Regions from separate parts of the Pseudarthrobacter sp. TAF60_1 genome, predicted to be linked through region 4. Evidence: riboswitches for the same ligand, from Rfam matches in the RefSeq annotation. Region 4 holds a riboswitch; each other region holds the start of a gene.

Region 1 (7,332 bases), on a different contig from region 4:
CGCCATGATGGCGTTCTCGGTCACGGTGTCCCCGCGCTCGGTCAGCACGAACGAGCGGTTCCGGCTGTCCGGCTCCGGAGCGTGCACAGCGTAAAAGCCCGCGGTGGCTTCCACGGTGAGGCCGAACTGGCGCAGCGCCTGCATGTGCGGTTCCACCGTTCGGGTGCCCAGGTCGCAGCCGCCTGCATACGGGAGGCGGTACTCGGAGCTCTCATCCAAGAGGGGGCCCAGGAGCATGATGACACTGCGGGTGCGGCGTGCAGCGTCCACATCCATGGACGCCAGGTCCAGCACTTCGGGGCGGCGCAGTTGGAGATCGGTGTCGTTGAGCCAGGTGCACTCGACGCCGATGCTGGTCAGCACCTCCACGATCCGGTTGACCTCTTCGATCCGGGCGAGCCGCCGCAGCACGGTGGTGCCACGGTTGATCAGGCTGGCGCAGAGAAGGGCCACGCCGGCGTTCTTGCTGCTGTTGACATCCACCGCCCCGGACAGGGTCCGGCCGCCTTCGATTCGCAGGTGTGTCATCTGCGGTTTGCCCACCTTGACGATGCTTCGCTCGAAGATCGTTTCAAGCCGCTGGATCATCCTGAGGCTGAGGTTCTGTTTGCCCTGCTCCATGCGGGTGATGGCGCTTTGGCTGGTTCCCAGCGCTTCGGCCAACTGGCCTTGGGTCCAGCCCTTTTCTATCCGGGCGTCCTTGAGCGTAGCGGCGATGTGCTCGGCAGTTTCCTGAGTCATAGCAAAAAAATATCACGGATGAGTTATGGAGGGGCTATTTCATGGCGCGGCACACATGATTACCCGAAAGATACCCGCTTCATGCGATATCTTGGGCGCTGGCGTCAAGGTTCAGAAAGCGCCTTGGCAGCCCCGTTTACCGCCAAACGAAGTTCCAGGTCCCCATTTGCTCCGCGGCAACCACGGCCGCCGCAGCGATCAGCACGCCACCCAGCACCACCCAGATGTCCAGCAGCGAGTAGGTGGATTCCCGGGCCCACGTGCGCTGACCGGTGCCAAATCCGCGTGCTTCCATGGTCACGGCCAGCCGGGAGGCACGCCGGATCGCCTGAACCAGCAGTCCAAAGCTCTGCCCGAGCGTGGCCCGCAGCCGCTGCAACGGGCTGCCGTGCGACCCCACGCCGCGGGCACGCCGGGCCACCCCGATGGTCTGCCATTCCTCGGCCAGGAGTCCCACCAGCCGCATCGCGGCCAACGTGCCAAGGACGAACCGGTGCGGCAGCCGGGCTTTCTGGGCCAGCGCATCGGCGAGGTCGGTGGGGTCCGTGCAGGTCATCAGCAGGATCGCCGGCAAGGCTATCGCGAGACCGCGCAGCATGAAGCCGAGCCCCAGCTGAAGGGAACCTTCGCTGATCGACCAGATCCCGACGTCGAGCAGTACAGCTCCGCTGTCCGCGGCCACAATGGCCGTGCTCCAGCCGCCCACCGCTGCCGCGATGATGAGGGGCCAGCCGCGTTGCCAGAGCAGGCGCAGCGTCAGTCCGGCGAGCGGGAAGAGCGCCAGTTCCGCGGCGAGCGCCACCGATGCGGAAACCCAGTCGATGGAGAGCGCCAGGACCACGGTGATGAGGAAGACGGCGCCGAATTTGGCCAGCGGGTTGGCGCGCGTCAGCAGGGCCTGGTTGCCGCTGAGCGTCAGGGCGTCCCTCATGCTGCCCCTGCTTCCTGACGGGCGCCGCCCCGCGAGGCCGGGCCCAGGCGCAGCTCGGTGCCGCCGAGGACTGCGGTGAATTCTTCGTCGTGGGTCACGGAGACCACGGACGTTCCGGCGTCGAGCAGTTCTGAGAGGAAGGAGGCGAGCTCGGCCCACGTGTTGGCATCCTGGCCGAACGTGGGTTCGTCCAGCACCAGCACCCGCGGGTGGGCCGCGAGGACGGTGGCCACCGACAGGCGCCGCTTTTCGCCCCCGGACAACGTGTACGGATTCGCATCCACCAGGTGTGTGAGGCGCAGCCGCTCCAGGAGTTCGTCCACGCGTTCCTCCCCGTACCCCAGGTGACGCGGACCAAACATCAGCTCGTCCAGCACCCGGCCGGTGACGAACTGGTGCTCGGGTTCCTGGAACACGGTGCCGATCCGGGAAATCAGCTCTTTGGCCTTCCATTTGTAAGGGTCTATCCCGGCACCTTGGGAAAGCTCGACGGCGGCGGACACCGTTCCCTCCACCGGCGCCAGGAGTCCGGCAAGCGTCAGCGCGAACGTCGATTTTCCGGCGCCGTTGGGGCCGGTGATGGTCAGGGCCTGGCCGGCGCGGACCTGGGCCGTGATGCCCGTTTGCACAGGCACCGGCGGGATGGTGCGGAAGCCCCGGCGGCGTGGCCGCTCACGGGACACGGCAAGCCGCTCGGCCGCCAGCAGCAAATCGCCGAAGTCAGCAGAACTACCACCGGATGTGCCGGCACGCGGACGGGTCTCGGGAACGTATCCCGGCACCCACACACCGGCGCGGATCAGTATGCTGCGTGCCTCGGCGAGCACCCGGTCCGGCGGCCCGTCCAGGAGCACGCCGGAGGTGCTGCCCGGGATGCCATCGGCCGCCCCGGCAGCCGAGCCCGGTTGCAGCACCACGATCCGGTCCACCAGGTCTTTCCAGACGGACACGCGGTGTTCCACCACCACCAGGGTGGCGCCGGTCTTGTCGAGGCAGCGGGCAACGGCGTCCCGGACTTCCAGGACACCGGCGGGATCGAGGTTTGCGGTCGGTTCGTCCAGCAGGATCAGCCCGGGCCGCATCGCGAGGATGCCGGCCAGCGCCAGCCGCTGCTTTTGGCCGCCGGACAGGGCCGACGTCGGGTGGTCCAGCGGGAGCCCCGCGGCGTCTGGTCCCGCCGCGCCCGGGACTCCGGCCGCACTGTCCGGGCGCCCGGCACTACGCAGCCCGACGTCGTCGAGCGCTTCCTCCACCCGCCGCCAGATCTCATCCCGCGGCACTGCCAGGTTCTCCGCGCCAAAGGCGACGTCGTCGCCCAGCCGGGAGAGGACCACCTGCGTTTCAGGATCCTGCTGCATCAGTCCGGCCCGGCCGCGCTGGCCGCGCGGCGCAACGCCGTCGATCAGCAGCGTGCCGGTCTCGTCGGCGTCGTCCGCTTCGTCACCCAGCACCCCGGCGAGCGCGTGCAGCAGCGTTGATTTGCCGGCGCCCGAGGGGCCCAGCAGCAGCACCCGCTCTCCGGGCGCGATGTCCAGGTCGAGCCCCTGGACGGCTGGTACGGCGCGGCCGGCGTGCCGCCAGCCCCAGCCACGGGCGGACACCGCTGCGGGGCGCACAGCGGAAACGCCGGCGTCGGAAGCGGCCATCAGTTGAAGACGGGCTCCGAGGATGCCTTCCGCGATGCGAAGGAGCTCAGCACACCCGTCTTCGCCAGGCCGCGGGTGGCGAGCCAGGAAACGGCGCCCGCGATCACGGCACCCGAGATCGCGCAGAAGACAATGTAAGCGGCTTTATCGCCGGCCTCATAGGCGATGTTCCAGCCCCACGGGAGGAAGGAATCGTTCAGGCCGCAGAAAAGTCCTGCCCCGGCACCGGCCAGCAGGGCGGTCGGAAGGTTGAACTTCTTGTAGGCGAAGGCGGCGAACACCAGTTCCGCGCCGAGGCCCTGCAGGATGCCGGAGATCAGCACGGTGGTGCCGTACTGCGAACCCATCATGAGCTCACCGGTGGCGGCCACGGCTTCGCAGAACAGTGCGGCGCCCGGTTTCCTGATGATGAGCATGCCCAGCACTGCCGGAATCATCCAGCCGCCGGCGATGAGGCCGGTCAGGGGCGGGTATGTCGCGTTCATCGGTGTGGAGACCAGCGCCGCACCCTGGTCCCATGCCCAGAAGATAACGCCGCCCGCAATGGCGATCAGAGCCGCCACTACAATGTCCACAACGCGCCAGCTATAGCTGGCTTTTTTGATTCCTACTGTTGTCATGTCAACCTCCTGAGGTACAGGAGGGGAGGGTGTTCTCGGTTGCCGCGCGGCCTGCGCCGTCCGGATCCGGACACTCTGAGAAGCTCGACTCCCTTGCGCCGGTACTAACCGGATCAGGTTCGAGGGTCTGCGGCTGTCCGCACTCTCAGCGCCCATCCACCGGCTGCATGACTGCAGTGCCCGACGGCGGCGCTCCCCTGTCGTAATTAATTCTGCCCTGATGGGCGTGACCCAGTTTACACCGCTGTAGGGGTAGATTGTGGGCCATGACTGCCGAACGATCCGATGTGACAGCGTTCGATCCCGATTCCGACGAGAACCAGCCGCCGGGGGCGCTCGAAGCCCTGATTGCACGAATCGACGCCGAGATCAGCGAGCTCCAGTTCCCGCGGTTCACGAAGGACGATTCCCTCAGCCTCGGGCTGCTGCTGGTGGAGCTCGGCAAGACCAGGAAGCTGCCCATCGCCATCGACATCACCAAGGGTGACCAGGTCCTGTTCCATGTTGCTTTGGACGGCGCCACCCCCAACAACGAACACTGGGTCCGGGCGAAGCAGCGCACCGCCGCCCGATACGAGATCCCTTCGCTGTTGGTGGGCTTGCGCGCCCGGCTGCGGGGCGGCCGGATCGAAGACCAGGGCTGGTATGACGAATCGGTCTATGCGGCCCACGGCGGGTGCTTCCCGGTTTACGTCACCGGTGTGGGCGCCGTGGCCACGGTGACCGTTTCGGGGCTGCCGCAGATGCAGGACCATGACCTCGTGGTGGAGGCCCTCCGGGAAATTCTGGGGTCCCTGCGCCCGGACTAGTGCTTGCCTTGTGCTGGCTGGCGGCCGGATCGCGTTAGGCTAAAGGCAGTCCCCGTCCCGGTCACAAGGAGTTCAAACCATGAACGTGCTCATCAAGCTGCTCGGCACCGGAATCAGCATCGGCGCCGGGTTTGTCGGCACTAAGCTGGTCAACGCCGTGTGGGAAAAGTCCACCGGCAACAAGGCACCCACGGGCAAGCACGAAGACACCCCCACGAGCCTTCGTTCGGCACTGACCTTCGCGCTGATCTCAGCCTCGGTCAGCACCATCATCCAGGTCCTCGCCAACCGCGGCACGCAGCGGGCCATCACCCGTTTCGCCAAGACCCAGGACATCGTCTAGCGAGTTTTTGTCCAGATAACGGCCGCTGTGCAGTCACCAGGCGGCATTATCTGGACAAAAACTCTTAGCCGTCGGACGCTTCGTCACGGGCGGATTTGGCCGCCTTCTGGACCACGGCCTCCAGATCATCGGAGCTGAGCAGCTCGCGGTGCATGTGCTTGGTGCGGTAGCCGGAGCGGCCCACCATGTGCGCGGACACCGGCACGGTCAGCAGCTGGAAAATCCAGGCCACCAGCAGCACCGGCCACACCCACCACGTCCGCATCTGCAGGCCGATGGCCGCCAGGAGCAGGAACAGCCCCAGCACCTGCGGTTTGGTGGCGGCGTGCATGCGGCTCAGCAGGTCAGGGAAACGGAGCAGGCCGACGGCGGCTGCCAGGGACATCAGTGCGCCCGCCACCAGGAACACCGCCGTCACGGTGTCAATCACGTTATCCACCAGGCTCGCGTCAGGACTCATGGGTGTGCTCCCGCCGGTCGGCCACGAAGCGCGCCACTGTTACGGAGCCGATGAAGCCGACTACGGACAGCGCCACGAGCAGCATCAGGTTGTTCAGGTGCCGGTTGACTGCCATGTCGATGCACAGCGCCGCGCCGAGGATGGCCAGCAGGACGTCGGAGGCCAGCACACGGTCCAGCAGCGACGGGCCCCGGGCGATCCGGATGATGGCACCGGCCGCGGCCAGTGAAAGAATGACTGCCGTGACAGCCAGGACAATCTGCATCATGCCGGGTTCTCCTGCCGCACTACTTCGAGTTCTTCCTTGCTGCCCATGATGCGGATCAGCCCGGCTTCGATGGAGCGGACCTCCTTGCGCAGGTTCTCCACATCCTCGGCAGTGCTGATATTGAGCGCGTGGAGATAGAGGGTGGACGTTGAACGGTCCACTTCCACCACCAGGGAACCGGGGATCAGCGAGATCACGTGGCCCACGGCGGTGACTATCAGGTCCTGGTGGCTCCGCAGCGGGACAGCGACCACTGCGTTGATCACTTTCGGTCCGCGGACGGCCGCCAAGTACATGACTTCGATGCTCGCTGCCGCCACCCGGGCGAGGAACCGCAGGACGAAAGGCACGGCGTGCAGGATGTTGAACCTGCCGCTGAGTTCCACCGGCGGCAGGTAGAACATCCGGGCTACCAGCACGGCCAGCAGGGCGCCGAAAAGCAGGTTGCCTGGACTGAAGTCCTGCCAGAGCGCACCCCAGACGATCACCAGCCACACCAGCAGGGGAATCTCCTGGCGCAGGGATATCCGGCGGCGGCTCATTCGCCCCCACCCGCTTTCAGCGCCAGGGCTGGAACTTGGGTGTCCTCACCGAGCACGGCCTGGATGTACGAGGACCTGTCCAGCATCTCCTGGGCCGCCTGGTCCGCGACCTTGAACAGCGGGCCGGCGAAGACTGTGAGGGCGACCCCAAGCACCACCAGGCCGAGGGTTGATCCCACCATGGTCCGGGGCAGTAGGGTCACGCTGTCACGCCCGGCCCGGCGGCCGGTGGCCGATTCCTCGGGCGCGGCCAGCAGGACGGGGTCTGGATGCTCGGCGTCCGACGGTTTGCGCCAGAACGCACGGTTCCATACCCTCGCCACGGCCAGGAGTGTCAGCAGGCTGGTCACCACGCCGCCGATCACCAGCGCATAGGCGAGCGGAGTCCCCAGTTCAATACCGGCCTGGATCAGGCCTACTTTGCCCAGGAACCCGGAGAACGGCGGGATTCCGGCCAGGTTCATTGCGGGCACAAAGAACAGGAGCGCCAGCAGGGGCGAAAGCTTGGCCAGGCCTGCCAGCCGGTCCACGGAGGAACTGCCGCCGCGGCGTTCGATCAGGCCCGTGACAAGGAAGAGGCTGGTCTGGATGGTGATGTGGTGCGCCACATAGAACACGGCGGCGGCCAGTCCGGCCACGGAGGACATGGCCAGTCCGAACACCATGTAGCCGATATGGCTCACCAGGGTAAAGGACAGCAGACGTTTAATGTCACTCTGGGCCAGGGCGCCGAGTATTCCCACCACCATGGTCAGCAGCGCCACCACCATCAAGGGAGTGTTCAGGCTATCGCCGGGAAACAGCAGGGTTTCGGTGCGGACCATCGCGTACACGCCCACTTTGGTCAACAGGCCGGCGAAGACAGCGGTGACCGGGGCGGGCGCGGTGGGGTAGGAGTCAGGCAGCCAGAACGACAGCGGGAACACTGCCGCCTTGATGCCGAAGGCCACCAGGAGCATCACATGCAGCAGC
Region 2 (7,332 bases), 320 kb from region 4:
GCGCCTGGTCAAGGTCCGTGGACGACGCCGGATCGATGGTCAGGAACTCAACATCCGTCAGGTCAGCGGGCGGCAGCTGATGCGCGGCGACGGCTTCCTCGGCGTCGCGGACCGCCTCGGCCGGGTAAGGGCCGGGCAGTTCCAGCTCGGTCCGCAGGGCACTCAGGGCTGCCTCGAGAGCGTTGGTCTTCTCGTGGACGTTCGGGGCCAACCGATGATGGGACACAAAAGTCAGGTTAGCCCGATTTCCCTTGATCGCGCACGTCCCGCTCCGCTGCGCGGGGGATTCTCAGGAGCCGGACGCCTGATTGTTAGGCGGCACCGGCATCCAAGGCGGCCAGCAGGGCCCTGGCTGCGGCGGCGGGGTCAGAGGCTTCCGTAATTGCGCGGACCACAACGATCCGGCTGGCACCGGCTTCCACCACCTGCTCGACGTTGTCCAAGTCAATCCCGCCAATAGCGAACCAAGGCAAAGCGGCCTGGGTGCCGGTGGCAGCAACGGCGTCCGCTGCATAACGCACCAGGTCAAGGCCGACGGCGGTCCGGCCGGGTTTGGTTGGGGTGGCCCATACCGGGCCCACGCAGAAGTAGTCCAGGCCGCCGTCGGCAGTCACCGAGGAGGACAAGCGGATGGCGCCTTCCACCTGTTCGGTGGTGTGGGTGGAAAGCCCCACCACGGGCCCTGCCCCCAGCAGCGTGCGTGCGGAGGCCACGGGCAGGTCTTTCTGGCCGATGTGGAAGACCGGCGCACCGGACAGCATGGCAATGTCAGCACGGTCATTCACCGCCCAGAGCCGTCCGTGCCGGGCAGCGGCCGCTTGGAGGACGGCGAGCAGTTCCAGTTCCTCGGCGGCCTCGATGTCCTTGTCGCGGAGTTGGATGATGTCCACGCCGCCGGCGAACGCCGCGTCCACAAACTCGGCAAAGTCCCCGCGGTCGCGGCGTGCGTCGGTGCACAGGTACAACCTGGCGCTGGGGGGCAGGCCGGCGCCGGACTCCTGGACGGTGGGGTTGGGGAGGAAGCTGGGGGTGGAAGACACGTTCATGGAAACCACCCTAGTTCCCCTAAACTGGGCGTGTACTGCGGGAGCCCGTTGCAGCCGTCACAAAGCGGCCGGGCTGAGAGGGCGTCAGAGCCGACCGCTTGACCTGATCCGGCTAGTACCGGCGTAGGGAAGGAAACACATGGTCCCCCCATCCGGCGGCCCGGCCGCCAGCCCACCCGGCCTTGACGAGAGCAGTCCCCCCATCCTGCGCGCCGACGTGGCGGTGATCGGTGGCGGAGTTATTGGCCACTGCATCGCCTGGGAGGCGCGGCGCTCCGGCCGCTCCGTGGTGCTGATCGATGACGAACCGGGTTCAGGGGCGAGCTGGGCGGCCGCCGGCATGCTCGCCCCTGTCAGCGAACTGCACTACCAGGAGGAAGGCCTCCTGGAGCTGATGCTCGAGTCCTCGTTCCTTTGGCCGGCCTTCGCGGCAAACCTCGGCCGGGCAGGGGCAGGGGATTTTGGCTACCTGACGACGCCGACCCTCGCCGTCGGTGCCGACGCCGCGGACCGCCGCGCGCTGATGGACCTCAGGGCCGTCCAAGAGGCCAATGGACTGCAGGTGGAGCCGCTGACGGTCAGGGAAGCGAGGGGCAGGGAACCGCTGCTCAGTCCGGCCATTTCCTGTGCCCTGGCCATTCTGGCGGACCACCAGGTGGACCCGCGCAGGCTGATTGCATCGCTGCGGGAAGTCCTGGCCGGCCACGAACCGGGCGCAGGGACCGCCGTCGATGGCGCCCGTAACGGGTTCGCCGTTGATGACCGCGCCACGGCACTTCTCTGGGAGGGAAAGCGCGTCAGCGGTGTGAAGCTGGCCGGTGGCGGCACAGTCCTGGCGGGGGAGACCATCGTGGCCAACGGCCTTCAGGCGGCGGCCTTGGGTGGCTTGCCGGATTGGCTGCAGCTGCCTCTGAGGCCCGTTTACGGCGACATCCTGCGCCTCCGCGTTCCCCAGCACTTGCGCCCGTTGGTGACGTCCACCGTCCGGGGCCTGGTCCACGGCGTGCCGGTCTACATTGTCCCCCGGCAGGACGGCACGGTGGTGATCGGGGCAACCCAGCGCGAGGACGCACTTCCCGGCGCGGAGGACACCGGTGCAGCCCGCCGTGCCGTCACAGCTGGCCGTGCCGTCTCTGCGGGCGGCGTGTACCAGTTGCTGCGTGACGGGCAGGTCCTGCTGCCCGCCGTCGCCGAGCTGGAGCTTCTCGAATGCACCACGCGGGCGCGTCCTGCGACGCCGGACAACGCGCCGCTGCTGGGCCGCGTCCCTGCTCCCAGCTCAGGACACATTCCGGGGCTGATTATTGCCACCGGTTTCTACCGTCACGGAGTGCTGCTGGCTCCCGCAGCAGCAGCCATCTGCCGCGACCTGCTGGATGGCCGGAACGATCCGCGCTGGCAGGTTCACTCGCCGGACAGGTTTTCCAGCCAGCCACAAGCCGCCCTTCAACCCACAAAGGAAAAAGCATGAACATCACCCTCAACGGCGCGCCGCATGCCGTCCCCCGGGACGCGTCCATCACCACCCTGGTCACCCAGATCACGGGCCGCCCCCTCGCCGCCAACGGCCAGGCCGCGGACGGGCAGAAACTCGGCGTCGCCGTTGCCCACAACTCAGAAGTGGTACCCCGCAGCCAGTGGTTCGTCACCGCGCTCGCCGACGGGGACAACGTCGAACTGGTCACCGCAGTTCAGGGAGGCTGACACCATGACAGTCACAAACAACATCAGCACCGCCACCACGTCGCCGGACACGGACCGGCTCGTCATCGACGGCGTCGAACTCGGCTCCCGCCTCATCATGGGCACCGGGGGCGCCCCCAGCCTGGACGGGCTTGGGGCCGCCCTGCTGGCGTCGGGAACGGAGCTCACCACCGTGGCCATGAGGCGCTATTCGCCCACCGAGTCCGGGTCCCTCTTTCAGCTCCTGGTGGACCACGGAATCCGGGTCCTGCCCAACACGGCCGGCTGCTTCACGGCAAGGGACGCCGTCATGACGGCCGAACTGGCCCGCGAAGCCCTGGAAACGGATTGGGTCAAGCTCGAGGTCATCGCCGACGAACAGACCCTGCTGCCGGACGCCGTCGAGCTCGTTGACGCCACTGAACAGCTCGTGAACCGAGGCTTCAAGGTGTTCGCCTACACCAACGATGACCCCGTCCTGGCCCTGCGGCTGGAGAACCTGGGCGCCACCGCGGTGATGCCGCTCGGGGCGCCGATCGGCACGGGCCTGGGGATCCTTAATCCGCACAACATTGAACTGATCGTTTCGCGCGCCTCGGTTCCCGTTGTCCTCGACGCCGGCATCGGCACGGCATCCGACGCGGCGCTGGCCATGGAACTGGGCTGTGACGCCGTACTACTGGCCACCGCCGTGACCCGGGCCCAAAATCCCGCGCTCATGGGGGAGGCCTTCAAACACGCCGTGATCGCCGGTAGGCTGGCGAAAGCGGCCGGCAGAATACCGCGCCGCGAGCACGCCCTGGCGTCATCGGCGATGGAAAACCGGGCCGAGTTCCTCTAGTCCGGCAACCGCTGGCCGCCCGTCGGCACGCTCACGGAACAAGACCCAGGAGTCAGCTGTGGCCGGCAACCAAGACGTCCTCACCCGCGAACGGCTCGACGCTGCCCTGGCAGTGCTGCCCGACTGGCGGTACCGCCTGGGCGGGCTCGTCACGGTCTATAAAGCGCCGACGGCGGCCGCCGCGCTTGAGCTGATAGCCGCCGTCGGGCGTCTCGCGGAAGAACAGAACCATCATCCCGATCTGGACTGGCGGTACAACAGGGTGTTCATCCGGTACACCTCGCACGACGCAGGCGGCCAGGTCACCGAGCGGGACACCGCGGCCGCGGTGGCCGCCAGCGAAGCGGCCGCCCAGGCGGGGGCAACTGCCCAGCCGGGGCTGTTCAGGACGGTGGAGCTGGGCATCGACACCGCGGACCCGGCGGAAATCGCGGAGGTGTGGCGGGTAGCGCTGGGCTACAAGAAAGGTGCGGGCGGCGACCTGGTGGATCCTTACGGCCGGGGCCCGAGCATCTGGTTCCAGGAAACAGGGACGCCCAATAGCAGCAGGCTCCACCTTGATGTCCACTGGAGCCTGGCCGAATCGGGGCCCGTCCTGGAGAAGACAGCGGCCGCCGGGGCCCTAATGAACCATGACCACGCACCCGACTGGGTGGTGGTCACCGACGCGCAAGGGAACCGGCTGTGCCTGTGCACGGAGGTAGGGCACCGGCCTGAGGCGACGTCGGGCCCCTGAGCGGGCTGGCGGCCCTGGTTGCTACAGCTTCAGGGCCCTGGTGAGCCGCTGGAGGTCATGGTGTTCGCGGCTCCTTCCCAGGTAGATGACGGCCCCGAGGGCAGCCGCCGCGCCCAGGGCCATCGGCAGGATCCAGGGGATCCAGGTGAGGCCCGGCATGTAGCCGAAGCCCGCCGCCATGAAGATGATCCAGCTGAGCGCACCCACGGCGACGGCTACACCGGCGGGCAGTATCATGCCGTACCGGGTATGGCGCCTGTCATTGGCCCAGACAATGAAGCCCGCAGCGGCGGTGACCAGGACAACGATGGTCAGCGAAAGCATGGAATCTCCCTCGGAATGCAGCGGGCCACCGCCGACAGGCAGTGGCCCGCTTGGGTGCTAAAGCTCGTGTCTTAGAACTGGCCGAAGCCAACCTTGCGGGCTTCTTCGGCGCCGATCTCCACGTAGCCCAGCGCATTGCCCGGAACGATGATGATACGTCCCTTGTCATCCTTGAGGCGGAGCTCGGTGCCCTTGGTGATGGCTTCTTCCACGACCGTAGCTATAGCGTCAGCGTCCTCTGCCGATTCCAGCACGATTTCGCGGCCAATGTTCTGAATGCCGATCTTAATTTCCAAAAGGGGGCCTCCCAGCCAATCAAAGTTCTTCGGTTCTCTTATTTGTAGTCTAGGACTCTTTGGGGAAGCGCGAGATTCCGCGCCAAGCTAAACGGTAAATGAGGTCGCTGGCCACATCGAGGTCCAGGTTGCCGTCCGTTTCGAGCCAGTAACGCGCGCTGACCTGCGCCATTCCGGCCAGTCCGCGTCCCAGCAGCTGCGCCTCGAGGTGGGGAAGTTTGGTGTCTTCTGCAATAACGCGGGCGACGGCGTCCGCGAAGGTTTTGTTGAAAGTTTCCAGCCGGGAGCTGACGTCGGGGTCATTGATGAGGTCCGATTCGAAAACCAGGCGGTGGGCCTGGTCGTCGCTGGCGATAAAGCGGTAGTAGGCCCGCATCACTGCCTGCACACGTTCGTCGTTGTCCGTGGTGGAGTTCAGGGCGCCCAGCATCAGGTCAGTCAGGGAGGTCAGGTGGGTATCCAGCAAGGCAAGATACAGCTCGCGTTTGGACGGAAAGTGCTGATACAGCACGGGCTTACTGACGTGGGCTGTTTCGGCGATCTCATCCATGGCAGCGCCATGGTAGCCGTTGGCAACAAAGACCTCCTGGGCCGCCGCCAGGAGCTGCGCCCGGCGCTCATCCCGGGGAAGCCGCGCGGACCGCTGCCCCGCAGTGCGTTGAGGTGCCGGCGGTTCCCCGCCAGACGCCCGGTCAGCCTGTGCTTCATGCGCCACAGTTCCCCTACTTTCCCTTGCCGATACTTCCACAATACTGCGCGGTAATATGACCGGGCGGTATCTTCGGGCATACATTGAAGTATGGCTTCGACTTTGACCGTAAATGATTCCTCTGTATCGCTTAAGCCGCTGGTGGAGCCCGCCTCCGATCTGACGCCGGCCGAGGTGGAACGGTACTCTCGGCACCTCATCATCCCGGAAATCGGTGCCGTGGGGCAGCGGCGGCTAAAGAACGCCAAAGTGCTGGTTATCGGCGCCGGTGGCCTGGGCTCGCCCGCCCTGCTGTACCTGGCGGCCGCCGGGGTGGGGACCCTGGGAATCATCGACGACGACGCCGTTGACCTGAGCAACCTGCAGCGGCAAGTGATCCACGGCGTGGCCGATGTAGGCCGGCCGAAGATCGAATCCGCCCGGGACGCCATCGCAGCGCTGAACCCGCTGGTGGACGTCCGGCTCCACAATGTCCGGCTCGACGCATCCAACGCACTGGAACTCTTCGCGGACTACGACCTGATCCTGGACGGCGCCGACAACTTCGCCACCCGCTACCTGGTCAACGACGCCGCCGCGATTCTAGGCAAACCGTATGTCTGGGGGTCGATCTTCCGCTTCGACGGCCAAGTGAGCGTCTTCTGGGAAAAGCATGGCCCCACGTACCGCGACCTTTATCCTGAGGCGCCGCCGGCCGGATCCGTTCCCTCCTGCGGTGAGGGCGGCGTCTTTGGCATGCTCTGCGCTGCCGTGGGATCACTCATGGTGACCGAGGCAGTCAAGCTGATCACCGGCGTCGGGCGTTCATTGCTTGGCCGGGTGGCACTCTTCGACGCGCTGGGCGGCAGCTGGCGCGAGATCCGGGTGTCCAAGGATCCCGCCGCCGCGCCCATCACGGAGCTGACCGACTACGAGGCCTTCTGCGGAATCACCCCCGCGGTGTCCGCAGACACGGAGCACACGGTCACGGCGACCCAGCTGGCCACCATGCTGGCCTCGCGAAAGGCCGGCCTGAAGGACTTTGCGCTGGTGGACGTCAGGGAGACCGGCGAACACGACATCGTCAGTATCGACGGTTCGGTCCTGATTCCGCAGGGCAGGATCCTTGCGGGCGAAGCGTGGGCGGAACTGCCTCAGGACAAGGACATCGTGTTCCACTGCAAGGCGGGAACCCGGTCAGCGAACGTCCTGGAAGCTGCGCGAAAGGCCGGGTACCAGCGGGTCAGCCATCTCGACGGCGGGATCCTGGCCTGGGTGCGCGATGTCGAGCCGGAAAAGCCTGTCTACTAAGCGGTCTCTCGTCCCAACCCTCTCTCACTTAATGCGGCTAAAACAATGACGCTCTCTCACTTTCAAGAAAGTGAGAGAGCGCCATCAAAAAAGCCGCATTAAGTGAGAGAGCGTCGCCGGTCGCGGGTCGCGGGAGGGTTAGGCGGTTGCGGTGCCGCGCTGGTCGGTGACCGCGTGGTCGACGGGGCATTCGGCCTGGGACGCGGCGGCGGGCTGCTCCACCGTGATTCCATAGAGGGTTTCGAGTGCTGAAACGTAGTCGTCCTGCTGGCCGTTCGCTGCCAGCTGGCGGGCGCGGACCGTAGGTACGTGCAGGAGTTGCTTGACCATGCGGCGGAGCGCGAACTCCACTTCCTCGGCTGCGGCGGTGCAGCCGTGGCGGGCGCGGACCCGCTCCATCTCGGCGT
Region 3 (7,332 bases), on a different contig from region 4:
GCGCCCGCAAGAAACCAGAAGCCGCGGAACCGCTGCCCGCCTTCGCCGTTGAAGACACCGAAACACCCGAAGCAGGCAGGGCAGAGACGCCCACTGCACCCGAGCCCGCAGCACCGGCTCCGACCCAGGACGACGCTGACGCGAAGCCGGTCCGCCGCCGTCGCGTAGCCACCCGCAAGACCTCAGCGCCGGACGTTCCAGCAGCGCCGGACGCTGCCTCTGTGCCGGAACAAGAAGCCGCTAAGGCCGATGCCGCGCAGACCCAGGAAGCTCCTGAAGCCGCCGCCCCGGCAACAACGTCTGCTGCACCTCCCGAAGCCGCCACTGGCGCGAAAACCCTTGGCGCGGAAACCCCGGCCGCGGAAACCGCTGACCAGGCAGCCGCTCCGGCGGAAGAGCCGGCTGCCGCGCCCGCCAGCCCGTTCGGTTCGCTGTTCCTGGAACCGGGCTCAGCCACGTCCGTGCTCTTCCAGGCGCCGGACCTGACCGCCGTTGTCCGGCCTGTCCCGGCCCCAGTGGAAGAGCCGGAAGAGGACGACGCCGAAGAGGGCGAAGGGGACGATGCCAACAGCCGCCGCCGTCGCCGCAGCCGTGGCCGCCGCGGCCGTAGCCGCGCCGGTGACAACGATGCTGGCGCTGACACCGATGGTTCTGAAAGCGGCCAGGACGGTGCCAGTGAGGACGATGAAGAGGCCGCCGGCCAGAACGATGAAGGCGTGACGTCCCGCCGTCGTCGTCGCCGCCGCCGTGGCGACCAGGATCTTGAGCTGACCGGTGGCGGAGATGACGATCCGCCCAACACGGTGACGCGTGTACGGGCACCGCGCGCGGTGACCGAAGCGCCGGTCAACAACCGGGTGACCAGCGTGAAGGGCTCCACCAGGCTTGAAGCCAAGAAGCAGCGCCGCCGCGAGTCCCGCGACACGGGCCGCCGCAGGACTGTGATTACCGAGGCCGAGTTCCTGGCCCGCCGCGAATCGGTAGACCGTCAGATGATCGTCCGCCAGCGCGACGACAGAATCCAGATCGGCGTCCTCGAGGACGGCGTCCTGGCGGAGCACTTTGTCTCCAAGACCCAGCAGGACTCCCTGATCGGCAACGTCTACCTCGGCAAGGTGCAGAACGTCCTGCCCTCCATGGAAGCGGCATTCGTTGACATTGGACGCGGCCGCAACGCCGTGCTGTACGCCGGTGAAGTAAACTGGGAAGCCGTTAACCTCGAAGGCAAGCAGCGCCGGATCGAAAATGCGCTCAAATCGGGCGACACCGTCCTGGTCCAGGTGACCAAGGATCCCGTGGGACACAAGGGTGCCCGGCTGACCAGCCAGATCTCCCTCCCGGGCCGTTACCTCGTGTACGTGCCGGGCGGCTCCATGACGGGCATTTCCCGCAAGCTGCCCGACGTCGAACGCAACCGACTCAAGCGCATCCTCAAGGACCGCCTGCCCGAGCATGCCGGAGTCATTGTCCGCACCGCCGCAGAGGGGGCCTCGGAAGAGGAACTCACGCACGACATCAACCGGCTGCGCGCCCAGTGGGAGGGCATCGAAAGCCAGTCCACGTCCACCAAGATCCTGGCCCCGGAGCTGCTTTACGGCGAACCGGACCTCACCATCAAGGTGGTCCGCGACGTCTTCAACGAGGACTTCTCGAAACTGATCGTCTCCGGCGAAGAGGCATGGGACACCATTGAGGCCTACGTCACTTACGTCGCTCCGGACCTGGTGGGCCGGCTGGAAAAGTGGACCAAGGACCAGGACATCTTCGCCGCCTGGCGGATCGACGAGCAGATCCACAAGGCACTGGAGCGCAAGGTCTTCCTGCCGTCCGGCGGCTCGCTCGTCATTGACCGCACCGAAGCCATGACCGTGGTGGACGTCAACACCGGCAAGTTCACCGGCAGCGGCGGCAACCTCGAGGAAACCGTCACCAAGAACAACCTCGAAGCGGCCGAGGAAGTGGTCCGCCAGCTACGGCTCCGCGACATCGGCGGCATCATTGTCATCGACTTCATCGACATGGTCCTCGAATCCAACCGCGACCTCGTGCTCCGCCGCATGGTGGAATGCCTGGGCCGTGACCGCACCAAGCACCAGGTGGCGGAAGTGACGTCGCTGGGTCTGGTGCAGATGACGCGCAAGCGCATGGGCACCGGACTCCTGGAAGTCTTCGGCGAACAGTGCGAGACCTGCGCCGGCCGCGGAATTGTCACCCACGACGATCCAGTGGAGCACCGCCGCGCCAACACTGTCGCTGCCGAGCACCACGTGCAGCGTGCGGACAACCGTCCGGATACGCAGCGCCCGGACAACCAGCGCAATGACACCCGCCCGGATGCCCAGCAGGGCGCCCGGACTGACCGGAAGCGCCGCCGCGGCCGCGGCGGCCAGCCCTTGGATGTGGCGCCGGCAGCTCCGGTGCAGATCCATACTGTCCACCCTGATCCGAGCGACGCCGAGCGCCACGCCAAGGCTGAGGCTACGAGGGCGGCCCTCGCCAACATCGCGGCCGCCGCGCATGCCGCCCACCTGCACGACGACGAAGTAGCCCACGCCGCTGCCGGCAAGGCCTCCGCCACAGAAGCCCCGGCTCCTGCGCCCGCACATCCGTCCGAGACGGACAACACGGGCCGCCCTGCCGCTGTGCTGACGTTCGGTGGCGAGCAGGTAGTGCTGCCGTTTGTGGAGCACCACGAGGAGCAGCCGCAGGCTCCGGCACTGACTCTTGACCGTCTGGCGGAGGCGTTCGCCAAGCTTGGCGAACCGGCACCGGTTGCCGCAAGCGCTCCGGCCGAAAGCCAGCAGGCCGCAGAGCCGGCCCGTCAGGCGCCTTCGCAGACTCCCGCCCAGGCCCCTGCAGCGGTTGAGAAGGACTACTCCGACCACACCGAGCAGCCCCGTGCCCGCCGTCCGCGGCGAAACCGGAGCGCCAGCCGCGCGCAGGGCGCAGCCAACGCCACCACGGTGGAGCATCACGAGGCAGTTCAGACCGCCCCCGCAGGCCATACCCATGCTGCCAAGGCGCCGGAGCGCACCGGTGTCCCGGCGGCTGTTGCGCCGAAAGAAACCAATGCGCCGATTATCCTCGGCGTAGGCGTACCCGCCTCGGAGCTCTGACTCTTCGCGGGGATACCCGCCAGGATGCCCGTACCTGCCCCCTTCCCGGGGGCGCGTGCGGGCATCCGTCGTTCCGCCTTCATCTGACGTTGCGGGGGGCGCGGAAACGCTAGGGTGGATTACTGACACGGGGTGCCGCGCAAAGGGCCGGCTGAGATCCACACCCGTTGAACCTGTCCGGTTAGTACCGGCGAAGGGATGTCTCCTGTGGCTTCTACCTATGTCCTTCCTCCCGCAACCCCCGAAAACCCCGAAAACCCCGAAAACCCCGAAACTTCTGATACCCCGGAAAGCCCGGACGCTGCTTCAATGCGTGCTGCCCGGCGCCCCGCGCTCGGGTCATCGACTTCCGAGGCCGTACTGCGTGATACCCCCCGCGTTCTGTCCATCGCCGGATCGGATCCCTCCGGCGGGGCAGGTATACAGGCCGACCTCAAGAGCATTGCCGCCCTGGGTGGCTACGGCATGGCGGCCATCACCGCCCTGACCGTTCAGAACACCCGGGGTGTCCAGGATGTCCACGTGCCGCCTGCCGCCTTCCTGCGCCAGCAACTCGATGCAATCAGCGATGACATCATCATCGACGCCGTCAAGATCGGCATGCTGGGAAATGCAGAGGTGATTGACACGGTCCGCAGCTGGCTGGAGAAGGTGCGTCCCGCCGTCGTAGTTCTGGATCCCGTCATGGTGGCCACAAGCGGGGACCGGCTGCTGAAGGAATCGGCGGAAGCTGCACTGCTCGCCCTGCTGCCGCTCGCTGACCTGATTACCCCCAACCTCGCTGAGCTGGCCATCCTCGCGGACCAACCGCAGGCCCGCGATTGGGCCACCGCGCTGGAGCAGGGCAATCGCCTGGCCGCGGCTAGCGGCGCCACCATTCTGGTCAAGGGAGGCCATCTCGACGGCGGTGCGTGCCCGGATGCCCTCGTCAACGCCGCGGGGCTGCTCTCCGGGCCGGTGGTGGAAGTGGCCGGAGACCGGATTCCCACCCGCAACAGCCATGGCACCGGCTGCTCGCTTTCCTCTGCCATGGCCACGGCACAGGCCCGGCTGGGGGACTGGGAAGCGTCCCTGCGGCAGGTGAAGCCTTGGCTTGCCGGCGCGCTGCGGGCTTCGGGACTGCTGGAGGTTGGGGGCGGCAACGGTCCCATCCACCACTTCCACCATGTCCAGCAACGGCCGGCTATAGGGAAACCTGCCACCGGGGAACCCGTTGCCGAAGAATTCGTAGCCGGCGAGTTCGCCGGGACCCTCCGCCAGGCGGCGGCCCCCGATCTGGACGCCATCTACCGGCTCGACTTCATCCGCGGGCTGGCAGCCGGGACCCTGGGGGAGGACCAGTTCGCTTACTACCTCGCCCAGGATGCCATCTACCTCAACGGCTATTCACGTGCGCTTGCCCGAGCCAGTGCACTGGCTCCCACGGAAGCCGCCCAGCTGTTCTGGGCCAGGTCCGCCCAGCAGTGCCTCGAGGTTGAATCGGAACTGCACCGCACCTGGCTCAGCACACGCACGGTGGAGCACGTCCTGGGCGCGGTCACCAAGTCCTATGTGGACCACCTGCTGGCAGCCTCCGCCGCCGGCAGTTACGGAGTGCTGGTTGCGGCTCTTCTGCCGTGCTTCTGGCTCTACGCTGAAGTGGGCCAGACCCTACATGCCCAGTTCCTGGCCGCGGGAGCACCGGAAGAGCACCCGTATGCCGAGTGGCTCCGGACCTACGCTGACGAGGCCTTCGCGCAGGCAACGCGCGAAGCGATCGCCTTGGCCGACGAGGCAGGCAGCAAGGCGTCAGCGGACGAACAGGCCGCCATGCTCCAGGCGTTCAGGCACTCGTGCCGTTTCGAAGTGGATTTCTTCGACGCGCCGCGCCTGCATGCCTGAACCTCTGCGGTGGCTGGAGCCGGTACGATAGTCGGGCACGGTTTCGGATTGTCAGGACTGGGCCTCCTAGTGGGACCTATCACAGACAACCGGCCGTAACCAGCCTCATTTGCAGCCGAAGGCGAAATTAGCGTATTCTAGATCTTCGGTGCTTACGCCAACACTTGGGTTATGACCCCACGGCGTTGAGGCACAGCGGGAAACCCAGCCAGTTTTGGTTCCGGGCCCGCACGCAAATTTAGTTATAAACGTCGAGAGAAGTGAGTTCCCAAGTGGTGTACGCGATTGTCCGCGCAGGCGGCCGGCAAGAGAAGGTCTCCGTTGGAGACTTCGTTACCCTCAACCGCGTCGCCGGTGGAGCTGGCAGCACCATTGAGCTGCCTGCCCTGCTCGTGGTAGACGGTGACAAGGTCACCTCCGCAGCTGCGGACCTGGCCAAGGTAACTGTTACGGCTGAGATCCTCAACGACCTCCGTGGTCCGAAGATCGTCATCCAGAAGTTCAAGAACAAGACCGGTTACAAGAAGCGCCAGGGTCACCGTCAGGAACTGACCAAGGTCAAGATCACTGGTATCAAGTAACCTTCGTTACTGTTCAGGTTTTCAGCAGATTCCCCAGAATTTAGAGGCAGGCATTTCAAATGGCACATAAAAAAGGCGCGAGCTCCACTCGCAACGGTCGTGACTCCAACGCCCAGTACCTTGGCGTCAAGCGCTTCGGCGGCCAGGTAGTTTCCGCAGGCGAGATCATCGTCCGCCAGCGTGGCACCCACTTCCACCCGGGCGCCGGCGTTGGCCGCGGCGGCGACGACACCCTGTTCGCACTGACCCCGGGAGCCGTCGAATTCGGCACCCGCCGCGGTCGCCGCGTCGTCAACATCGTTGCTGCTGCAGCTGCAGAGTAACAAATAGTTCTGAAGCGGTGGAGCGGGCCATTTGGTCCGCTCCACTGTTCTTTTAACCGCATTACAATCGTCTTGGCGCCTGTGGGCGTCCAGAAAAAAGCACTGAGGAGATCCACGTGGCGAGCTTTGTAGACCGGGTAGTACTGCATGTATCCGGCGGTACCGGCGGCCACGGCTGTGTCTCCGTCCACCGCGAGAAGTTCAAGCCCCTGGGCGGTCCCGACGGCGGCAACGGCGGCGACGGCGGCGACGTCATCCTGCGCGTTGATCACCAGACCACCACCCTGCTGGACTACCACCACGCCCCGCACCGCCACGCCACCAACGGCGGCCCCGGAATGGGGGACTGGCGCGGCGGCAAGAGCGGCGAGACGCTCATCCTGCCCGTTCCCGACGGAACCGTGGTCAAGTCCAAGGACGGCACTGTCCTGGCGGACCTCGTGGGCGAAGGCGCCGAATTCATCGCGGCGGCCGGCGGCCAGGGTGGCCTGGGCAACGCATCGTTGTCCTCCCAGAAGCGCCGTGCCCCGGGCTTTGCGCTCCTGGGCATCGAAGGCGAGTCCAGCGACATTGTGCTGGAACTGAAGTCCATTGCAGACATCGCGCTGGTGGGGTTCCCGTCCGCCGGCAAGTCCAGCTTGATCGCAGCCATGTCTGCAGCGCGCCCCAAGATTGCCGATTACCCGTTCACCACGCTGATCCCCAACCTGGGTGTTGTCCAGGCAGGGGACGTCCGCTTTACCATCGCCGATGTCCCCGGCCTGATCGAGGGTGCCAGCGAGGGCAAGGGCCTTGGTCACCACTTCCTGCGGCACGTCGAGCGCTGCGCCGCCCTGGTGCACGTGCTGGACTGCGGCACGCTCGAGGCGGACCGGGACCCGCTGTCAGACCTGGCCATCATCGAAGCGGAACTGGAAAAGTACGCCGTTGACATGAGCTACGCCGGCACCGACGGAGAAGTGGTTCCGCTGAACCACCGTCCTCGCTTGGTCGCCCTGAACAAGGTGGACCTCCCGGACGGCAAGGACATGGCGGAATTCGTGCGCCCTGAGCTGGAATCACGCGGATACCGGGTCTTCGAAATTTCGGCCACCAGCCACGAGGGCCTCCGCCAGCTCGGCTTCGCCATGGCGGAGATCGTCCAGGCTGCCCGCGACACCCTCGCCTCCGCGCCGCCGAAGGTTCAGCCACCCGTCCTGAGGCCCCGCGCGGTCAACGAGGCCGGCTTCAAGATCCGCCGCGAAGAGAAGAACCTGGAGCCGCTGTTCCGTGTCCTCGGCGACAAGCCCGTGCGCTGGGTCAAGCAGACCGACTTCACCAATGAGGAAGCCATCGGCTACCTCGCTGACCGCCTTGCCAAGCTGGGCGTGGAAAACGAACTGTTCAAGCAGGGCGCCAAACCGGGCGACACCGTGGTGATCGGCGAGGACG
Region 4 (7,332 bases):
AGCCACCTCCACCGAACTGGACCACCCCGCCGGTGACCCCGTCGCCGTCGCCCGCGCAGGCGTCGAGGAAGCCAAGCGCACCCTGCACGACGTCGTCATCGTTGATACTGCCGGCCGCCTTGGCGTGGACGCCGAGATGATGGAGCAGGCGCGCCAGATCCGCCGCGCCATCGTTCCCAATGAAGTGCTGTTCGTAATCGACTCCATGATCGGCCAGGACGCCGTGAACACGGCGATGGCCTTCGACGAAGGCGTCAACTTCACGGGCATCGTGCTGTCAAAGCTCGACGGCGACGCCCGCGGCGGTGCGGCGCTGTCGGTTTCGTCGGTCACCGGCAAGCCCGTGATGTTCGCGTCCACCGGCGAAGGTGTGGACGACTTTGAGCTCTTCCACCCGGACCGGATGGCCTCCCGCATCCTGGACATGGGTGACGTCCTCACCCTGATCGAGCAGGCGGAAAAGAACTGGGACAAGGACGAAGCAGCCCGGATGGCGAAGAAGTTCGCCGACCAGGAAGACTTCACCCTGGACGACTTCCTGGCCCAGATGCAGCAGATCCGCAACATGGGTTCCATGAAGAAGATGCTCATGATGATGCCTGGCGCGCAGAACATCCGCCAGCAGCTCGAGAACTTCGACGAGCGGGAGATTGACCGGGTCGAGGCGATCGTCCGTTCTATGACGCCGCACGAGCGCGTGGCTCCGAAGATCATCAACGGTTCCCGCCGCGCCCGCATCGCGAAGGGCTCCGGCGTGCACGTGTCCGAGGTCAACGGCCTGCTGGAGCGTTTCGCCCAGGCCCAGAAGATGATGAAGAAGATGGCCCAGGGCGGCGGCATCCCCGGAATGCCGGGGATGCCTGGCATGGGCGGTCCCGGTGGCGCGCGGAAGGGTGGCAAGAACGCCCCGAAGAAAAAGGCGCGTTCCGGCAACCCGGCCAAGGCGGCCCAGGAGCTCAAGGACGCCGAGGCCCGGCGTGCCGGCGCGGCGAAGGCCCTGCCGACGGGCGCAGCCTTCGGCCAGCAGTCCGGCGACTTTGATCCCTCGCAGCTGAACCTGCCCAAGGGCTTCGACAAGTTCCTCGGCAAGTAGCCCAACTAGCTCGCAATTAACGTCGTCATTCCGCCTTTTGACGACATCAACTGCCAGTCAGTTGGGGGATGTCGGCCAGTTGGGATGTCAGCGCCGTCGAATAGGGTTGGGTCATGTTCAAGCAGAGGATAGTGTTCGTGCACGGCGCCGGACCGTTTGGTGCGGCGGCGTGGCCGCGGCAGCACGGCATGGCGCTGAAATACGATGCGCTGTTTCTTCGTCGGCACGGTTTCGACGCCGTCGCTGAACCGGTGGACTCCTCCTTTGACGCGGACACCGCTATTGTGCTGAGGTCATTGGCGGATGATGGCCGGGGGGAGGCAGGCGGTCATGTGGTGGCACACGCCGAGGGGGCGATTTCCGCCATGATGGCAGCCGTCCAACGCCCGGACCTTGTATATTCACTGACGCTCGTGGAACCGGTGTGTTTGTCGCTGACTGCTGAGCTGCCCGCCACTGCTGCGCACCGTGCCCTCATGCAACCGCTTTTCGATGTCCGGCATCAGTTGGGAGACGACGACTTCCAGCGTGAATACGTACGGCGAATGTTCGCCGTGGATCTTCACGAGCCGGAGTCCACGGAGGAGAAACGGTCGGCGCGCCGGCTCCGTCTGCAGGCACCCTCGTGGGAAGCTCCGCTGCACATAGTGCCGGGCGTCCCTACCTTGGTGCTGACCGGGGGATGGGAACCGCTGTATGAGGAGATCGCCGGTTACCTGAAGGAGACCGGCGCCCTGCACCGCATTGCCGCGGGCGGGCACCGGCCCCAGGATTCAGTTGAAGGAGACCGGGCCATCCGGTCCTTCATTGCCGACGTCAGCCGGTCACACTCAGCCAAGGCCTCCTGAGGGTACTGCCCCGGCAGGCCCGTGGACCTGGGGTTCCGGCAGGTAGACCCTCGCGCCCTTGGCCAGGAACTCCGCGCTCTTTTCCCGCATGCCGCTGTAGATCCCGGCAATGGCGGCCTGGGAATCGGCCGAGCCGTATTCGTCCCGGATATCCTGGCTGATCCTCATTGAGCAAAACTTCGGACCGCACATGGAGCAGAAGTGTGCGGTTTTTGCCGGTTCAGCCGGCAGCGTCTCATCGTGGAACGCCTCGGCGGTGACCGGATCAAGGGACAGGGCGAACTGGTCGCGCCAGCGGAATTCGAACCTTGCCTTGGACAGGGCATCGTCCCGCTCGTGGGCGCCCGGGTGGCCCTTGGCGAGGTCGGCGGCGTGCGCGGCGATTTTGTAGGTGATCACGCCGGTCTTGACGTCGTCCTTGTTGGGCAGGCCCAAGTGCTCCTTAGGCGTCACGTAGCAAAGCATGGCCGTGCCGTAACGCGCTATTTCTGTGGCGCCGATTGCAGACGTGATGTGGTCGTAGCCGGGAGCGATGTCGGTAACCAACGGTCCAAGGGTATAGAAGGGGGCGCCCTTACAGAGCTCCTGCTGGCGTTCCACATTCTCCCGGACCAGATGGAACGGGACGTGGCCAGGGCCCTCCACCATCACCTGCACGTCGAAGTCCCAGGCTCGCTGGGTCAACTCGGCCAGGGTGTCCAGCTCGGCGAACTGGGCAGCGTCGTTGGCGTCCGCCGTCGAGCCGGGGCGCAGCCCGTCGCCCAGGGAGAACGCGACGTCGTACTTCGCGAAGATCGCGCACAGCTCGTCGAAGTGGGTGTACAGAAAGTTTTCGCGGTGGTGGGCGAGGCACCAGCCTGCCATGATGGACCCGCCGCGCGAGACGATGCCTGTGACGCGGTTGGCAGTCAGCGGCACATAGCGCAGCAGGACGCCGGCATGGATGGTCATGTAATCCACGCCCTGCTCGCACTGTTCGATCACGGTGTCGCGGAAAATCTCCCAGGTCAGCTTGTTGGCCTCCCCGTTGACTTTCTCCAGCGCCTGGTAGATGGGTACGGTGCCGATTGGCACGGGGGAGTTGCGGATGAGCCATTCACGGGTGGTGTGGATGTCGTCCCCGGTGGACAGGTCCATCACCGTGTCTGCGCCCCACTGGGTGGCCCACTGCAGTTTGTCCACTTCCTCGGCGATGGAGCTGGTGACGGCGGAGTTGCCGATGTTGGCATTGATCTTCACCAGGAATGCCTTGCCGATGATCATCGGCTCCGATTCAGGGTGGTTGATGTTGTTGGGAATGATGGCACGGCCGGCGGCCACTTCGCTGCGAACCAGTTGCACGTCGCAGTTTTCGCGGAGGGCCACGAACTGCATCTCCGGCGTCACCACACCGCGCCGGGCATAGTGCATCTGGGTGACGGTTTTGCCGCCGACGGCGCGGCGGGGCACCGGCTGCGCCCCCTTCCACTCCGCGGAGGCGGCGCCACGGCGCACGGCCGATTTGCCGTCGTCGAGCAGGTTCCGTTCCCTGCCGCTGTACGGCTCGGTGTCACCGCGCGCTTCGATCCAGGCGCGCCGGAACGGGCTCAGACCCACCACCGGATCGCTGCCGGGACCGGCCGTGCGGTAGACCCGGAACGGGCCGTTCTCTTCCCCGTTGGGTGACGGGTCGAGAGCGATTTCGGTGACAGGCACCCTGATTCCGGATCGTTCATCGTTGATGAAAGCCAGCGAATGCGCTTTGAGGGACTGGGTTTCCGCCGGTTGACGAACAGCCCCGGAGGCACTGGCTGCCCCATTTTGGGCATGGATGGGCCGTGTTTCTTGCGTATTCAATGGAATACTCACTTCCTTCGCCGGCATTACCCGGACAGGTTCAACGGTCGCAGGCTGCGTTAGCCCGATCTCAGCCCCTGCAAGGGCACCCGTGTGGTCGAGACGAAACTACCACAGCCGGTACGGAATGCCTCAGAACACTTGAATTAAATTGAAGCTTCAAGTAAAATTGCATGCACAACGGCTTTCAACCCGAAGGCCGGCGGACCGGGAGCGTTCACATGACTGCAGAAGCCACCAGCCAGGATCTTCTTCCTGCCGACCTCTCCATGGGCACGGTCATGCTCAAGGTAGGCGACATGAAGCTGATGACCGACTATTACCAGCGGGCACTTGGCCTGGAAGTCGTCGCCGAAGAAGACGGCGGCCTCTACATCGGCCGTCGCGGGCGCCCCGTGGTCCACTTGGCGCCCGCCCCGTCGCTGCAATTGCCCGGCAGGGGAGAGGCCGGCCTGTTCCACACGGCCCTGCTCTTTGAAGACCAGTCCGCGCTCGCTGCCACCGTGGCCACCGCCGCCCAGTATGAGCCCCGACTCTTCACCGGAAGTGCTGACCACCTGGTCAGCGAAGCCTTCTACTTCAACGATCCCGAGGGCAACGGCATCGAACTCTACTGGGACCGTCCGCGCAAGAACTGGTCCTGGAACGGCACCGAAGTGGTGATGGACAGCCTGGCCCTGCCGCCCCAGCGCTACCTCGAACAGCACCTGAGCCAGGAATCCCTGGACGGCCAGCTGGGCTCCGAAGCGGGAGTGGGCCACATCCACCTCCAGGTGGGCGACGTCCATTCAGCGCACGAGTTCTATGTGGGCACGCTGGGATTTGAAAAGACGGCGGGCTGGCATGGGCAGGCTCTGTTCGTGTCGGCTGGCGGGTACCACCACCACATGGCCATGAACGTGTGGAACAGCCGCGGCGCCGGACCCCGCAAGGACACCCTCGGGCTCGGCGAGGTGCTCATCGAAGTGCCGTCCGGAGACGACGTCGGGGCGCTCGCAGACCGCCTGAAGGTCGCCGGCGTGGCCTCCCATCACACGGGGTCCGAGCTGCGCTTCGAGGATCCGTGGCGCAACAATATCCGGGTTGCTGTCCGCTGACCCGCCCCTGGCCGGAAGTGCGGCCTGCCATGTACTAGGCTGATTTCGAACGGCCGGGGCTGCATTTGATGCTGCCCGTCGGGGCCGCACCGTCGACGGAATGAGGGTTGTTCCCATGGGCTTCACTGAAATCTTTGTAGCTACCCACGATGCCGCGCTGAAGCGTGCCGGGATCCTTGATGCCGGCGGCTCGCCGTCGGGACCCGGACTAAGGATTCCAGGAGTCAGTGACTTCGAGATCGAACAGCTAGGCGACCTCGCCGGTACTGCCGTCCACGCCGGTGGTGAGGGCTATGAACTCGCCATGGTGGACGTTTCCAGCGATTCCCTCCTTGGCGTGCCGCCTGCCATGGTGCGGGCTCTCGCGGACCTCCTCACCTATGAAACTGAGGGTGAGGGCAATGTGCTGGACGACGTCGCCGAAGAATGGGCCGCCCAGGACGACATGCCCTTCAATGCAGCCGACGCCCGGACGTATGTGCACCAACTAGCCCAGCTCGCCAGCGGAATAGACCACGCAGACCGTACCGGTTTGTACGTCTGGTCGTCCTAGCGCCGGGCCTATCAGGGTCCGCCCGCCAGTCCCCGCCCCGTGTCAAGTCGAAATCCTGACGCTGATCTGGCACAATAAACACGTACTCGATCTGCGTGGCCCCTCTCTCCGCGTCCGGATCCTGTCCTTCGAACCCTCAAGTATGGCCCGCCCCACGGGTGCAGAACGTCGGTTCACCCCTTTTCTGAAACAGGAGTGACCACAAAAGTGGCCGTAAAGATTCGCCTTAAGCGCTTCGGTAAGATGCGCGCACCGTACTACCGCATCGTCGTCATGGACGCACGCTCCAAGCGTGATGGCCGTGCCATCGAAGAGATCGGCAAGTACCACCCGACCGAAGAGCCCTCATACATCGAGGTCGACACGGACCGTGCCCAGTACTGGCTCGGCGTCGGCGCACAGCCGTCCGAGCAGGTTGCTGCGATCCTCAAGATCACCGGTGACTGGCAGAAGTTCAAGGGCCTGCCGGGCCAGGAAGGCACCCTGAAGACCAAAACTCCGAAGGCTGCCTTTGTTGCCCCGGAAAAGGGTTCCGTGATCATCCCGGAAGCCATCACCAAGAAGGCCAAGCAGTCTGACGCAGCTGAGGCCCCGGCCGAAGCAGAAGCCACCGAGGCTGAGTAGATTGCTGGCAGAAGCGCTCGAACACCTGGTCCGGGGAATCGTTGATTCGCCGGAAGATGTCAAGGTCAGCTCGAAGAACAACCGCCGCGGGGACACCCTCGAGGTCCGCGTTCATCAGGATGACCTGGGACGGGTGATCGGCCGCCAGGGCCGCACCGCACGTGCTTTGCGCACAGTTGTGGCGGCACTGGCAGACGGCGAACCGGTAAGGGTCGACGTCGTCGACACCGACCGCCGCCGCTAAGCGCTCGGCAATATCAGTTTTTGCTCCGGCCCTTCCACCCATCAGGGTGGAGGGGCCGGAGTGCTTTTATCAGAACATTGTGGATAGTCCCACAACCGGAACAGAGGAACAGATGCAGCTTCAGGTGGCACGAATCGGCAAACCGCACGGAATCCGCGGGGAAGTAACGGTCCAGGTTTTGACCGATGCCCCGGCAGACCGCTTTGTCCCCGGCACCGAGTTTGTGGTGGAGCCGGCCTCAGCCGGGCCCCTGACAGTTGAGAGTGCCCGCTGGAACAAGGACATCCTCCTGCTCGCCTTCGAGCACATTGAAACCCGCAACCAGGCCGAGACTCTCCGCGGCGCGAAGCTGTTCATCGAAACCGAAGAGCTGGACGGGGACGATGACGAGGGCTGGTACGAGCACGAGCTGGTTGGCCTCGAAGCCCGTGTGGGCTCACGTGTGGTGGGCAAGGTTGCGGCTCTGCACACCATGCCCGTACAGGACCTGCTGGTGGTTGAGGCCGCTGACGGCAAGGAAATCCTCATCCCCTTTGTTGAGCAGATCGTGCCGGAAGTCAACGTTGCCGAGGGGTTCATCCTGCTCACGCCGCCGGACGGACTGTTTGAGATCAACGCCGACGACGCCGCCGCCGGCGAATCCGAGGGCAACGCGTAGATGAGGGTCGACGTCGTCAGTATCTTTCCCGAATACCTGGCGCCCCTGGAGCTGTCGCTCATCGGCAAAGCCCGGCAGGACGGCCTGCTGGACCTGCGTGTCCATGACCTGCGCGGATTCACCACTGACAAACACCGCACCGTGGACGACACCCCGTACGGCGGCGGTGCCGGCATGGTGATGAAGGCGGAGCCGTGGGCGCAGGCGCTGGCTGCGGTGGCTGATGCCCACGAGGGCACCAAGGCCAAGCCGGTGCTGATCGTTCCGTCGCCGGCAGGGGAGCGGTTCACCCAGGCGCTGGCCTATGAGCTCGCCGACGAGGATCAGCTCGTTTTTGCCTGCGGCCGCTACGAAGGCATTGACGAGCGAGTCATCGAAT

What was found. A riboswitch is a leader RNA that binds a small molecule or an ion and turns the genes downstream of it on or off. The one in region 4 is predicted to bind thiamine pyrophosphate.
Region 1: another riboswitch for thiamine pyrophosphate. It lies ahead of AB4Y73_RS15815 (ECF transporter S component); the one in region 4 lies ahead of thiC (phosphomethylpyrimidine synthase ThiC).
Region 2: another riboswitch for thiamine pyrophosphate. It lies ahead of thiO (glycine oxidase ThiO); the one in region 4 lies ahead of thiC (phosphomethylpyrimidine synthase ThiC).
Region 3: another riboswitch for thiamine pyrophosphate. It lies ahead of AB4Y73_RS02505 (bifunctional hydroxymethylpyrimidine kinase/phosphomethylpyrimidine kinase); the one in region 4 lies ahead of thiC (phosphomethylpyrimidine synthase ThiC).

The regions. Positions count from the first base shown of each region.
Region 1 is NZ_JBFRDI010000014.1:76,445-83,776, reverse strand. It holds gene AB4Y73_RS15830 (UDP-N-acetylglucosamine 1-carboxyvinyltransferase) at 1-741, opposite strand, end outside; gene AB4Y73_RS15825 (energy-coupling factor transporter transmembrane component T family protein) at 878-1,672, opposite strand; gene AB4Y73_RS15820 (ABC transporter ATP-binding protein) at 1,669-3,318, opposite strand; gene AB4Y73_RS15815 (ECF transporter S component) at 3,318-3,938, opposite strand; TPP riboswitch at 4,011-4,147, opposite strand; gene AB4Y73_RS15810 (heme-degrading domain-containing protein) at 4,205-4,747, shown strand; gene AB4Y73_RS15805 (DUF4235 domain-containing protein) at 4,827-5,090, shown strand; gene mnhG (monovalent cation/H(+) antiporter subunit G) at 5,155-5,550, opposite strand; gene AB4Y73_RS15795 (monovalent cation/H+ antiporter complex subunit F) at 5,540-5,818, opposite strand; gene AB4Y73_RS15790 (Na+/H+ antiporter subunit E) at 5,815-6,360, opposite strand; gene AB4Y73_RS15785 (Na+/H+ antiporter subunit D) at 6,357-7,332, opposite strand, start outside.
Region 2 is NZ_JBFRDI010000003.1:159,788-167,119, forward strand. It holds gene AB4Y73_RS04315 (RNB domain-containing ribonuclease) at 1-226, opposite strand, end outside; gene thiE (thiamine phosphate synthase) at 312-1,046, opposite strand; TPP riboswitch at 1,074-1,193, shown strand; gene thiO (glycine oxidase ThiO) at 1,186-2,517, shown strand; gene thiS (sulfur carrier protein ThiS) at 2,514-2,750, shown strand; gene AB4Y73_RS04335 (thiazole synthase) at 2,755-3,570, shown strand; gene AB4Y73_RS04340 (4a-hydroxytetrahydrobiopterin dehydratase) at 3,629-4,306, shown strand; gene AB4Y73_RS04345 (hypothetical protein) at 4,328-4,630, opposite strand; gene AB4Y73_RS04350 (DUF3107 domain-containing protein) at 4,702-4,926, opposite strand; gene AB4Y73_RS04355 (TetR/AcrR family transcriptional regulator) at 4,976-5,641, opposite strand; gene moeB (molybdopterin-synthase adenylyltransferase MoeB) at 5,726-6,925, shown strand; gene AB4Y73_RS04365 (glutamyl-tRNA reductase) at 7,064-7,332, opposite strand, start outside.
Region 3 is NZ_JBFRDI010000002.1:52,250-59,581, forward strand. It holds gene AB4Y73_RS02500 (Rne/Rng family ribonuclease) at 1-3,116, shown strand, start outside; TPP riboswitch at 3,235-3,332, shown strand; gene AB4Y73_RS02505 (bifunctional hydroxymethylpyrimidine kinase/phosphomethylpyrimidine kinase) at 3,426-4,997, shown strand; gene rplU (50S ribosomal protein L21) at 5,270-5,578, shown strand; gene rpmA (50S ribosomal protein L27) at 5,638-5,901, shown strand; gene obgE (GTPase ObgE) at 6,018-7,332, shown strand, end outside.
Region 4 is NZ_JBFRDI010000003.1:479,275-486,606, forward strand. It holds gene ffh (signal recognition particle protein) at 1-1,093, shown strand, start outside; gene AB4Y73_RS05755 (alpha/beta hydrolase) at 1,207-1,941, shown strand; gene thiC (phosphomethylpyrimidine synthase ThiC) at 1,924-3,777, opposite strand; TPP riboswitch at 3,773-3,880, opposite strand; gene AB4Y73_RS05765 (VOC family protein) at 3,999-4,874, shown strand; gene AB4Y73_RS05770 (hypothetical protein) at 4,990-5,427, shown strand; gene rpsP (30S ribosomal protein S16) at 5,635-6,051, shown strand; gene AB4Y73_RS05780 (RNA-binding protein) at 6,053-6,295, shown strand; gene rimM (ribosome maturation factor RimM) at 6,408-6,953, shown strand; gene trmD (tRNA (guanosine(37)-N1)-methyltransferase TrmD) at 6,954-7,332, shown strand, end outside.